3 regions of the Flaviflagellibacter deserti genome follow, and region 1 is predicted to be linked to each of the others. Evidence: riboswitches for the same ligand, from Rfam matches in the RefSeq annotation. Region 1 holds a riboswitch; each other region holds the start of a gene.
The links. A riboswitch is a leader RNA that binds a small molecule or an ion and turns the genes downstream of it on or off. The one in region 1 is predicted to bind thiamine pyrophosphate.
Positions count from the first base shown of each region.

Region 2: another riboswitch for thiamine pyrophosphate. It lies ahead of thiD (bifunctional hydroxymethylpyrimidine kinase/phosphomethylpyrimidine kinase); the one in region 1 lies ahead of thiC (phosphomethylpyrimidine synthase ThiC).
Region 3: another riboswitch for thiamine pyrophosphate. It lies ahead of thiO (glycine oxidase ThiO); the one in region 1 lies ahead of thiC (phosphomethylpyrimidine synthase ThiC).

Region 1 covers NZ_JBHSJF010000002.1:58,023-61,290, forward strand. Annotated here, with positions in the region: gene thiC (phosphomethylpyrimidine synthase ThiC) at 1-1,368, opposite strand, end outside; TPP riboswitch at 1,496-1,613, opposite strand; gene ACFPFW_RS02425 (hypothetical protein) at 1,779-2,222, shown strand; gene ACFPFW_RS02430 (Bug family tripartite tricarboxylate transporter substrate binding protein) at 2,269-3,243, opposite strand.
Region 2 covers NZ_JBHSJF010000006.1:514,724-517,991, forward strand. Annotated here, with positions in the region: gene ACFPFW_RS09470 (hypothetical protein) at 1-33, opposite strand, end outside; gene ACFPFW_RS09475 (hypothetical protein) at 171-389, opposite strand; gene ACFPFW_RS09480 (DMT family transporter) at 584-1,522, shown strand; TPP riboswitch at 1,576-1,679, shown strand; gene thiD (bifunctional hydroxymethylpyrimidine kinase/phosphomethylpyrimidine kinase) at 1,669-2,487, shown strand; gene ACFPFW_RS09490 (UDP-2,3-diacylglucosamine diphosphatase) at 2,557-3,268, shown strand, end outside.
Region 3 covers NZ_JBHSJF010000006.1:627,476-630,743, forward strand. Annotated here, with positions in the region: gene ACFPFW_RS10020 (nitrate reductase) at 1-889, shown strand, start outside; gene ACFPFW_RS10025 (BA14K family protein) at 934-1,368, opposite strand; gene ACFPFW_RS10030 (hypothetical protein) at 1,441-1,773, opposite strand; TPP riboswitch at 2,022-2,117, shown strand; gene thiO (glycine oxidase ThiO) at 2,107-3,268, shown strand, end outside.

The DNA.
Region 1 (3,268 bases):
GAGCATGGCGCAGCCGAACCAGCCGATCATCGCGGCCCCGATGCCCGAGGTGATGTGGTCGTAGCCCGGCGCGATGTCGGTCGTGAGCGGTCCGAGCGTGTAGAAGGGGGCTTCGCCGCACTCCTTGAGCTGCTTGTCCATGTTGATCTTGATCTTGTGCATCGGCACGTGGCCGGGGCCCTCGATCATGACCTGGCAGCCCTTCTGCCAGGCGATCTGCGTCAGCTCGCCGAGGGTCTCCAGCTCCGCGAACTGGGCGCGGTCGTTGGCGTCGTAGATCGAGCCGGGACGCAGGCCGTCGCCGAGCGAGAACGAGACGTCGTAGCGGCGCATCAGGTCGCAGATCTCGTCGAAGCGCTCGTAGAGGAAGCTCTCCTTGTGATGGGCGAGGCACCACTTGGCCATGATCGAGCCGCCGCGCGAGACGATGCCGGTCATGCGGTTGGCGGTCAGCGGCACGTAGGGCAGGCGGACGCCGGCATGGATGGTGAAGTAGTCGACGCCCTGCTCGCACTGCTCGATCAGAGTGTCCTTGTAGACCTCCCAGTCGAGCTTGACCGGGTCGCCGCCGACCTTCTCCAGCGCCTGGTAGATCGGCACCGTGCCGACCGGGACCGGGGCGTTGCGGATGATCCAGTCGCGGGTGTTGTGGATGTTCCTGCCCGTTGACAGGTCCATGATCGTGTCGGCGCCCCAGCGGATCGCCCAGACCAGCTTCTCGACTTCCTCGGCGACCGACGACGAGACGGCGGAATTGCCGATGTTCGCGTTGATTTTCACTAGGAAGTTGCGGCCGATGATCATCGGCTCGAGTTCGGCGTGGTTGATGTTCGACGGGATGATGGCGCGGCCGCGGGCGATCTCGTCGCGGACGAATTCCGGCGTGATGTGCTCGGGCAGCGAGGTGCCGAAGCTTTCGCCGTCGGCCAGCGCGGAGGCGGCGCGATCCAGCACCTCCCTGCGGCCGAGGTTCTCGCGCTCGGCGACGTAGATCATCTCCTTGGTGATGATGCCGGCGCGGGCGAATTCGTATTGCGTGATCGGCGCGTCGCCGACGCCGCGCAGCGGCTGGTGGGCGATCGGGAAGGCCTGGGCGAGGTGGCTGCCCGAGACATTGCCGTTGTCTTCCGGCTTGATGATGCGGCCGTCATAGCTCTCGACGCCGCCGCGCTCCTTGACCCATTCGACGCGCCGGCGCGGCAGGCCGGCTTCGAGATCGACCTTGTAGTCGGGGTCGGTATAGGGGCCGGACGTGTCGTAGACGCGGAGCTTCGGCTCGTCGGGGGAGGTGAGCGTGATCTCGCGGATCGGCACCTTCACGTCCGCGGCGTGGGCGCTCGTCACATAGATCTTCTCGGACGCGGGCATCGGCCCGGTGGTGACGCCGGCCTCGATGAAGTCGTTGGGAGAGAATGGCTTGTTCACGAAGGATCTCCTCGTTCGCACAAAGGGAGATCCGGCGATGGAGGAGGATGTGCGGGTGGAGGAATCTCACCTTGGCCCGCGTGCCCGTCCCTTCGCCGGCATGACCCGGATCAGGTTCAAAGGGTCACCGCGCTGCCTGACGGCCGTCGGTCTCTCAGTCCCTTCGCGGGACTCCCCTCGGTTTGTGACGACGATTCTTTAGAGCATTTCCGAGCTGGGTCAACCGTCTAAAGTCCGTTCAAATCCAGTTGATCGGGCACCTGCCACCATAAGCCTGCCGCCTTCGGGACCCTATTTAGTGCTTGGAAGGACAACCATTCCGGCTGCCCCGAACACATCAAAGAGGTCCTTCGATGTGCGACTATAGCCTCGAATCTGTTGCGTCCCGCCCGGCCAAAGTCGGCGACAAGCTGGTCTCCACCAGCTTTCCCGGCACCACCACACGCGGCTTTTCGGCCGTCGGTGAACCCAATATGGCCGTCTGCCTTCTCCCAGGCACCGAAATAGCCTTCGACAAGGAGATAGAATGTGAGGGAGCGCTCGGATTCCTAGCGACGCGCAAACTCGGTCAGACGCTCGCCCGCTTCCGTCACATAAACGAAGGCCATCCGCATATGCATCATGATGCGCTGGAGGTGCCGGACGGCAGGATGGTGCTTCTGACGCTCCTGCGCCACGGCCAGTACGCGACCGTGCTGCAGCTGCCGGCGGACTCCGCCGCCGACACGCATGATGAGAAGAAGCAAGAGTCCGAAGAGGAGCGGCGCTCCTATCTGGACTATCTCACCATCGACTGAGGCGCTGCCAAGCCGGGTTTGCCCGGCTTGGCACACACCCGGAGTATCAGTCCACCTTGGCGCCGGAGGCCTTCACGATCGGCGCCCATTTGGCGAGTTCGGCCTCGACGTGCTTCTGGAGTTCCTCAGGCGTCGAGCCGACGGTCGTCGCCGAAAATTCCGCGAGCTTCGCCTTGACCTTGGGATCCGCGATCGCCTTGTTGGCGGCGTCGTTCAGCCTGGCGACGACATCGGCCGGCGTCTTGGCCGGGGCGAACAGCGCGTTCCAGGTATAGGTCTCGTAGCCCGGCAGCGTCTCGGCGATCGCCGGCATGTCCGGGAACACCGCCGAGCGTTCTTTCGTGGTGACGCCGAGACCCTTCAGCTTGCCGTCCTTGATGTGCTGGGTGGAGGAGGGGAGGTTGTCGAACATGATCGGCACCTGGCCGCCGAGCACGTCGATCAGAGCCGGGCCCGCGCCCTTGTAGGGAACGTGGACGATGTCGACGCCGGCCAGTGACTTGAAGAGCTCGCCCGACAGATGCAGCGGCGTGCCGTTGCCCGACGAGGCATAGGAGTACTTGCCGGGCTCCTTCTTCACGAGATCGATCAGTTCCTTGACGTTGTTCGCCGGAACCGACGGGTGGACGACGAGGACGTTGGGGACAGTGACGAGGAGCGAGATCGGCGCGAAGTCCTTCGCGGCGTCGTACGGCATCTTCGTATAGAGCGCCGGGTTGAGTGCATGGGTCGCGACCGTGCCCATGAGGATCGTGTAGCCGTCGGGCTCAGCCTTCGCGACCGCGGCCGAGCCGATATTGCCGCCGGCGCCGCCGCGATTGTCGACCACGACCTGCTGGCCGAGGAGCGTGCTCATCTTCTCCGCCACGAGGCGGCCTACGAGATCGGTCGACCCGCCGGCCGGGAACGGGATGATCAGCGTGATCGCGCGCGTCGGGAAAGTCTGCGCCTCGGCGGGTATGGCGAGCAGTGATGCAATGGCGGCAAGGCCCGCTGCGAGCAGGCCGCGTGTCGTCTTCATGAGCATTTTCTCCCTGTGGCGGCAT
Region 2 (3,268 bases), on a different contig from region 1:
AGCTACCAGCGAAGCAAAATGCATTTTCTTCATTGTAGGCGTTTCCCCTGTTTTATTTGAAGGATCTTGCTGATCCTTCTATCGGGGAACCTAGCACAAACTCCCGGTGCGAAATCAAGGGCTTCGTCGGCACCGGGAGTTGTGGATGTTAGCGCCGCATGGCCAATGCTTTAGGCGGCTCGCGGGGCGGTGTGGTCCAGGTGGCGCGAGCGATCCTTCATCGCCGCTCTCGCTGCCCGCTGCGCCTCGTCGGCGGTCTTGAAGATCTGACCGTCAATGCAGAACACACCCGGTTCCGCTGCGTGGAACCGGTAATTCGTGCCATCGCTCTCGCGAGCAACGAGACCAACCGCACGCCCCTCGACCTCGATCAGGTAAACGTCCGACATGTGGTACTCCGTACTTGGCCGATTCCCCTGCCTAGAGACCATGCCTAGACGGTTTCGATGACAAGGGTTTGGCCGCGCATACAACGGGTCCGGGGCCGCAAAGTTCCACTGAAAATTCATCCTTTCGACGGATGCTTCCGAAAGCCGGAACGTCGCTCTCAATCAATTGATTCCAGAGGTTTATCTCGCCTCCGATGCTGACCGGAATCTTGCTCAAGATTTGCTCGGCCTTCGCCTTCACTGTGATGGCGGCGCTGATCCGCATGATCGGCGACGACGTGCCCACAGGAGAGATCGTCTTCTTTCGAAGCGCGCTCGCGCTCGTGCCGATTCTGGTCTGGTTCGGGTTGCACGGAGAGATCCGTTCGGCGGTGCGAACGGCGTCGATCGGCGGGCATCTGATCCGTACCACTGTCGGTGCTGCGGCCATGTTCTGCATGTTCGCCGGCCTGGCCCGCCTGTCGCTGCCGGACTCGACCATGCTGACCTATGCCTCGCCGCTGATGGTGGTCGGCCTGGCCGCTGTCATCCTCCGCGAACCTCTGCATCTGGCCCGGCTGTTCGCGGTGCTGATTGGCCTCGTCGGCGTCGGCGTGATGCTCTGGCCGCATCTGGCCAATGGCGATCTGGTCGCCTCGCTGAGCGTCGGCTCAACCGGTGCCAACCGGACCTCCGAGGGTTTCCTGTTCGCGTTGGCCGGCGCCTTCTTCACCGCCTGCGCGATGGTTCAGGTGCGCCGCCTCGTCCAGAGCGAGGCCACGGCGGCGATCGTCTTCTATTTCTCGAGCTTTTCGGCGCTGTTTGCCCTGTTCACGCTGCCATGGGGCTGGGTCGTTCCCGACATGAAAACGATGGCGATCCTCGTTACGATCGGCTTTCTCGGCGGCGTCGGGCAGATCCTGCTGACGCAGGGATATCGCTATGCCGAAGCCTCGGTGATCGCTCCGTTCGAATACACGACCCTGATCTGGTCGCTCGGCATCGGCTGGTTCGCGTTCGGCGACCTGCCGGACCTGTTCGCGCTGTTCGGCGGGCTGATCGTCATCGGCTCGGGCATGATCGTCATCGCTCACGAACGCCGCCGCGGCATCGAACGGGCAAAAGCGCGCGAGGCCGAGGCGCCGCCGGGCTAGCAGTGGTGGGGCGGGCCGCTTGCGTCCCGAGAGGTCGCGCTATATGTGACGCCGCAATCTCCTTGGGGTGCGCTCTGCGCTGAGAGGCCTGTGTAACAGGCCAACCCACGAACCTGATCCGGGTCATGCCGGCGGAGGAAAGCGGGATGGCCCAGACGGCGTCCACCATACCGATTGCGCTCACGATTGCCGGCACCGATCCTTCGGGCGGCGCGGGAATCCAGGCCGATCTCAAGACCTTCTCGGCGCTCGGCGCCTATGGCGCGACGGTGATCACCGCGCTGGTCGCCCAGAACACGATGGGCGTACGTTCGATCCACGACGTGCCACCGCAATTCATCGCCGAACAGATGGCGTCGGTATTCGACGATCTCGATGTGAAGGCGGTGAAGATCGGCATGCTGTCGCGGCCCGAGGTCATCGAGACGGTGGCAGCCGGGCTCGAGCGCTACAATTCCGGGACGGTCGTTCTCGACCCTGTGATGGTGGCGGCGTCGGGCGACCGGCTGCTCGTTCCAGAAGCGGTCGAAGCGCTACGAACCGTCCTGATCCCTAAGGCCCTGATCATCACTCCGAACATCCCGGAGGCGGCGGCTCTGCTCGATGCGCCGCTCGCCGAGAACGAGGCGGACATGATCGCCCAGGCGGAGACCTTGTTGGACCTGGGCTGTCGCGCGGTTCTGGTGAAGGGCGGCCACGGGCTCGGTCCGCAGAGCGTCGACATCCTGCTCAGCGACGAGGGCTTGAGTCGGTTCCCGGCCCGGCGAATCTCGACACAGAACACGCACGGTACCGGTTGTACCCTGTCGTCCGCGATCTGCGCGGAACTGGCGAAAGGCCGTTCGCTGACCGAATCGGTCTCTGCCGCGAAGGCCTATATCAGCGCCGCAATCGAGGCCTCCGACCTGCTTTCAGTGGGCAAAGGGCACGGCCCCGTTCACCATTTCCACGCTCTTTGGCGCTGAATCACAGAAAACCGACGTCAAACTCATAACTGTCACAATCCTGCGCAGTAAGCATGATTGATGGCTGCCATGACTACTGCACGACTCCAGCCCCGCCGGGTACGGACGCTGTTCATTTCAGACGTCCATCTTGGAACCAAAGGTTGTCAGGCAGACCTGCTGCTTGATTTCCTGAGGGTCCACGACGCCGACACCATCTACCTCGTCGGTGACATCGTCGACGGGTGGCGGCTTCAACAGAGCTGGTACTGGCCGCAAAAGCATAACGACGTGGTGCAGAAGCTGCTTCGCAAGGGACGCGCCGGTGCCCGGATGATCTACATCCCCGGCAACCACGACGAGTTCCTTCGCGATTACTACGGCTCGCACTTCGGCGGCATCGAGGTCGCCGAGACCGCGATTCACGAGGCGGTGGACGGCACGCGCTATCTCGTCATCCACGGCGACATTTTCGACATGGTCGTTCGCCACGCCCGCTGGCTCGCGCTGCTCGGCGACTGGGCCTATGTCACCGCGCTGACGATCAACACCTACATCAACATGATCCGCCGTCGCCTCGGCCTGCGCTATTGGTCGCTGTCGGCCTGGGCGAAGCTGAAGGTGAAGAACGCCGTCAACTTCATCGGCGAATTCGAAGACGCGCTCTCCGGTGAGGCGCTGCGGCAGGGCGCGCAGGGCGTGATCTGTGGGCATATCCATCATGCGGCGATGCGCGATATGCCGAGCGGCATCCGGTACGTGAATACGGGCGACTGGGTTGAAAGCTGCACCGCCGTTGCCG
Region 3 (3,268 bases), on a different contig from region 1:
CCAATGGCACACGATGACCCGGACCGGCGAGGTTGCGCGGCTGATGGCGCAGGCTCCCGAACCGGTGCTGGAACTGAACCCGGCTGACGCGATTTCGTTGGGGATCGCAGACGGCGGGTTCGCCGAAGTATCGAGCGCGTGGGGACGAGCAGTGGCGCGCGTGCGGGTGACCACCGACCAGACGAAGGGTCAGGCCTTTTTGCCGATGCACTGGACGGACGACGTCACCGCCCATGGTTCACCGGGGCGAGTTGCAAATCCGGCCTGCGACGCGGTGTCGGGCCAGCCGGAACTGAAGCATACCCCGGCGCGTCTGGCGCCGTTCGCTGCGCGCTGGGAAGGACTTTTCCTGTCACGCCGGCGCTTCCGTCCCAGGGGGTTCGGCTACTGGGCGCGATCGGCCGTTCCCGGCGGTTATGCGTATCGGCTTGCGGGGTTGGAGCCGGCGGGAGAAGGGATCGTCCTCGGCCTTTCGCTGATGGCGAGCCAGAACGGGCTTCTCGACTATCATGACCGGCAGCGAGGTCTTTTCCGCGCGGCGGCGCTGGACGATGGCGGCGCGATGACCGAGTGCCTGATGGTGGGTGGTCCCGCCGGCCTGCCGGACCCCGTCTGGCTGATGGAATTGTTCGCCGACAGGCGCGTTGTGACGGCCGGAGAGCGGCGAGTTCTGCTCGGAGCGCGGTCGGTCACGCCCCAGCCGTCCGAGGGGCGGATCGTCTGCTCGTGCTTCGGCGTCGGCGAGGAGCGGATCCGCCGGGCGATCCGGGATGGGGTCGGCGATACGGCGGCGCTTGGGCGGGTGCTGAAATGCGGCACGAATTGCGGCTCGTGCCTGCCGGAATTGCGCGACCTCGTCTCGCAAGAAGCGCCGGCGGTTCCGGCATAAAAACCCCCGCTCCGTTGCCGAAGCGGGGGTTCGTCTGGGTCGCCTTACGGGCAGGCGTGCCGGAAACCGTCGTAGCCGAGATAAGTGCCGCTACGCGGGTCGTATGACCTGAAGCGCGCCGCGCAGTACTCGTCATTACGGTCGTAGGAGCCTGCATTTGCCGCAATGGCGCCGGCCGTCAGGCCGATGATGCCGGCGGCGAAGGCCGGACCGTAATAGTCCCGATAGCCATAGCCGTAATGGCGGTGGCGATAGCCGTAATACCGGTGGCCGCCACGATTGCCGTGCCAGCGACCATGACGGTTGCCGTGCCAGCGATGACCGCCGCCATGCCGGCTGCGGATCTCGGTCACATTGCTCGTCTTCTCGGCGGCCGCGACGGCGGCCGGTGCGCTTCCGGCGAATTGCGCCGCGGCGGGGCTTACGAACGAGCCGGCCGCCATGAGCGCCGCGATGCCAGTTGCGAGAAACTTTTTCATTCCCATCCTCCGGTGATCCATACCCAACCCCGGTCTATGAGAATTGTACGCACGGGAATCGGGTTCCCTGCGCTAAAGATTCGATATTTCCGGAAGGCTTGCGCCGCATGGCGCGTCAGCCTGCCTGCCTTTTTCCGCCGCCTCGGCGCGGCTGAGGCTTTCCAGCCGCTTCTCGACCTCGTCGAAGAGGGTGTTGAGGAAGTCGGTCGCATGGGCCCAGACGCGATCGCTCTTCTCATCGCAGTCGCGTTGCATCAATTGCAGGGAGGCCAGCATGCCGGAGCGCATCGAGCGGATACATTTGATGCCATCCGGGCCGACATCGCGGGCGTGCTGGGCGAGCAGTCCACGCAGAACCAGATCCTGTGAGATCAGCCAGCCTTGCAGAACTTCGATCTGGTCCATCGGCGCCCGATTTTCTGCGAGCGCCTGTTGAAAGATGCCCGGTCGCGAATCAAAACGAATCCGGACCCTTGAATAGGGGATTGCCCGTATAAGTTAGATTAATTTGACGGCCTGAAAATGCGCTGGCAGCTGAGCTGCATTTGCTATGCCGCATGGCCACAGGTTCGCGCGGCAGGCTAAATGCGTGTAGAGTATGGAGATTGTGGAAGGGCGGCTTGCACGGCGGGAACGCCGCGATTATGTCGTCTTGAACCGCGCCGGGGTGCCGCTGTTCAGCGGCTGAGATCAAACCCGACGAACCTGATCTGGGTCATTCCAGCGAAGGGAGCGTGAATGGACAGGGTCATCAATCTGAGTGAGCGCATGGCCGGTACCCGCTTCGACGTAGCCATCGTCGGCGGCGGCATCATCGGCCTGTCGATCGGCTGGAAGCTCCGGAAACGCGGGCTTTCCGTCGCGGTGTTCGAGCGCGACGTCGTCGGGTCCGGCGCGACGCGGGCCGCGACCGGCATGCTGGCCGCGACCGCCGAGGTCGAGGCCGGCGAGGATGATCTCCTGCCGCTGACGCTCGCCAGCCAGGAACTCTGGCCCGCTTTCGCCCGCGAGCTTGAGGACGTGAGCGGGCTTTCGGTCGACTACAAGGCCGAGGGTACGATGGTCGTGGCGCTCGGCCGCGAGGAAGTCGACCGGTTGCGCTTCCGGCATGATCTGCAGAAGCGGCTCGGCCTGAACACCGAATGGCTGTCCGGATCGTCGGCGCGCGAGCGCGAGCCGGGGCTTCGCCCCAACGTTTCGGGCGCCATCCTCTGCGAGCAGGATCATCAGGTCGACGCCCGGAAGGTCGCGGCCGCCCTGGCCGAGGCATTCAAGCGCGCGGGTGGCGTCCTGTTCGAGAACACGCCGGTCGTTTCGCTGGAGCGGAGCGGCGGGCGGATAACCGGCCTATCGACCGCGACCGAGACCTATTCGGCAGGCACCGTCGTGCTGGCCGCCGGAGCCTGGTCGCCGGAACTCGTGCCGGAGATCAGCCTGCCGGTCCGACCGCTGCGCGGTCAGTCGCTGGCGCTGCGGATGGATCCGCGCATGCCGGCGCTGACCCACGTCATATGGACCGAGCAGATCCATATGGCGCCGAAGGGAGATAATCGCCTGATCATCGGCGCGACCGTGGAGGAGCGCGGCTTCGACAAGGTCAACACCGCCGGCGGCGTCTTCGCGCTGCTGGAAGCGGCGCGGAGGGTTCTTCCGTCCATGGAAGAGCTGGCGATCGACGAGATATGGGCCGGCTTCCGGCCGACTTCGCTCGATGATGCGCCGATCTTCGGCGAAGCAGGGATCGACGGGCTCGTGCTCGCGACCGGCCATCACCGCAACGGCATCCTGCTCGCACCCGTTTCCGCGCGGGCGATCGAGCACCTGATCCTGGACGGACGGATGGATGGCCCGGAAACTGGTTTCACCTTTCAGCGGTTCGGCAAGAACAGCAGCCGGCTGA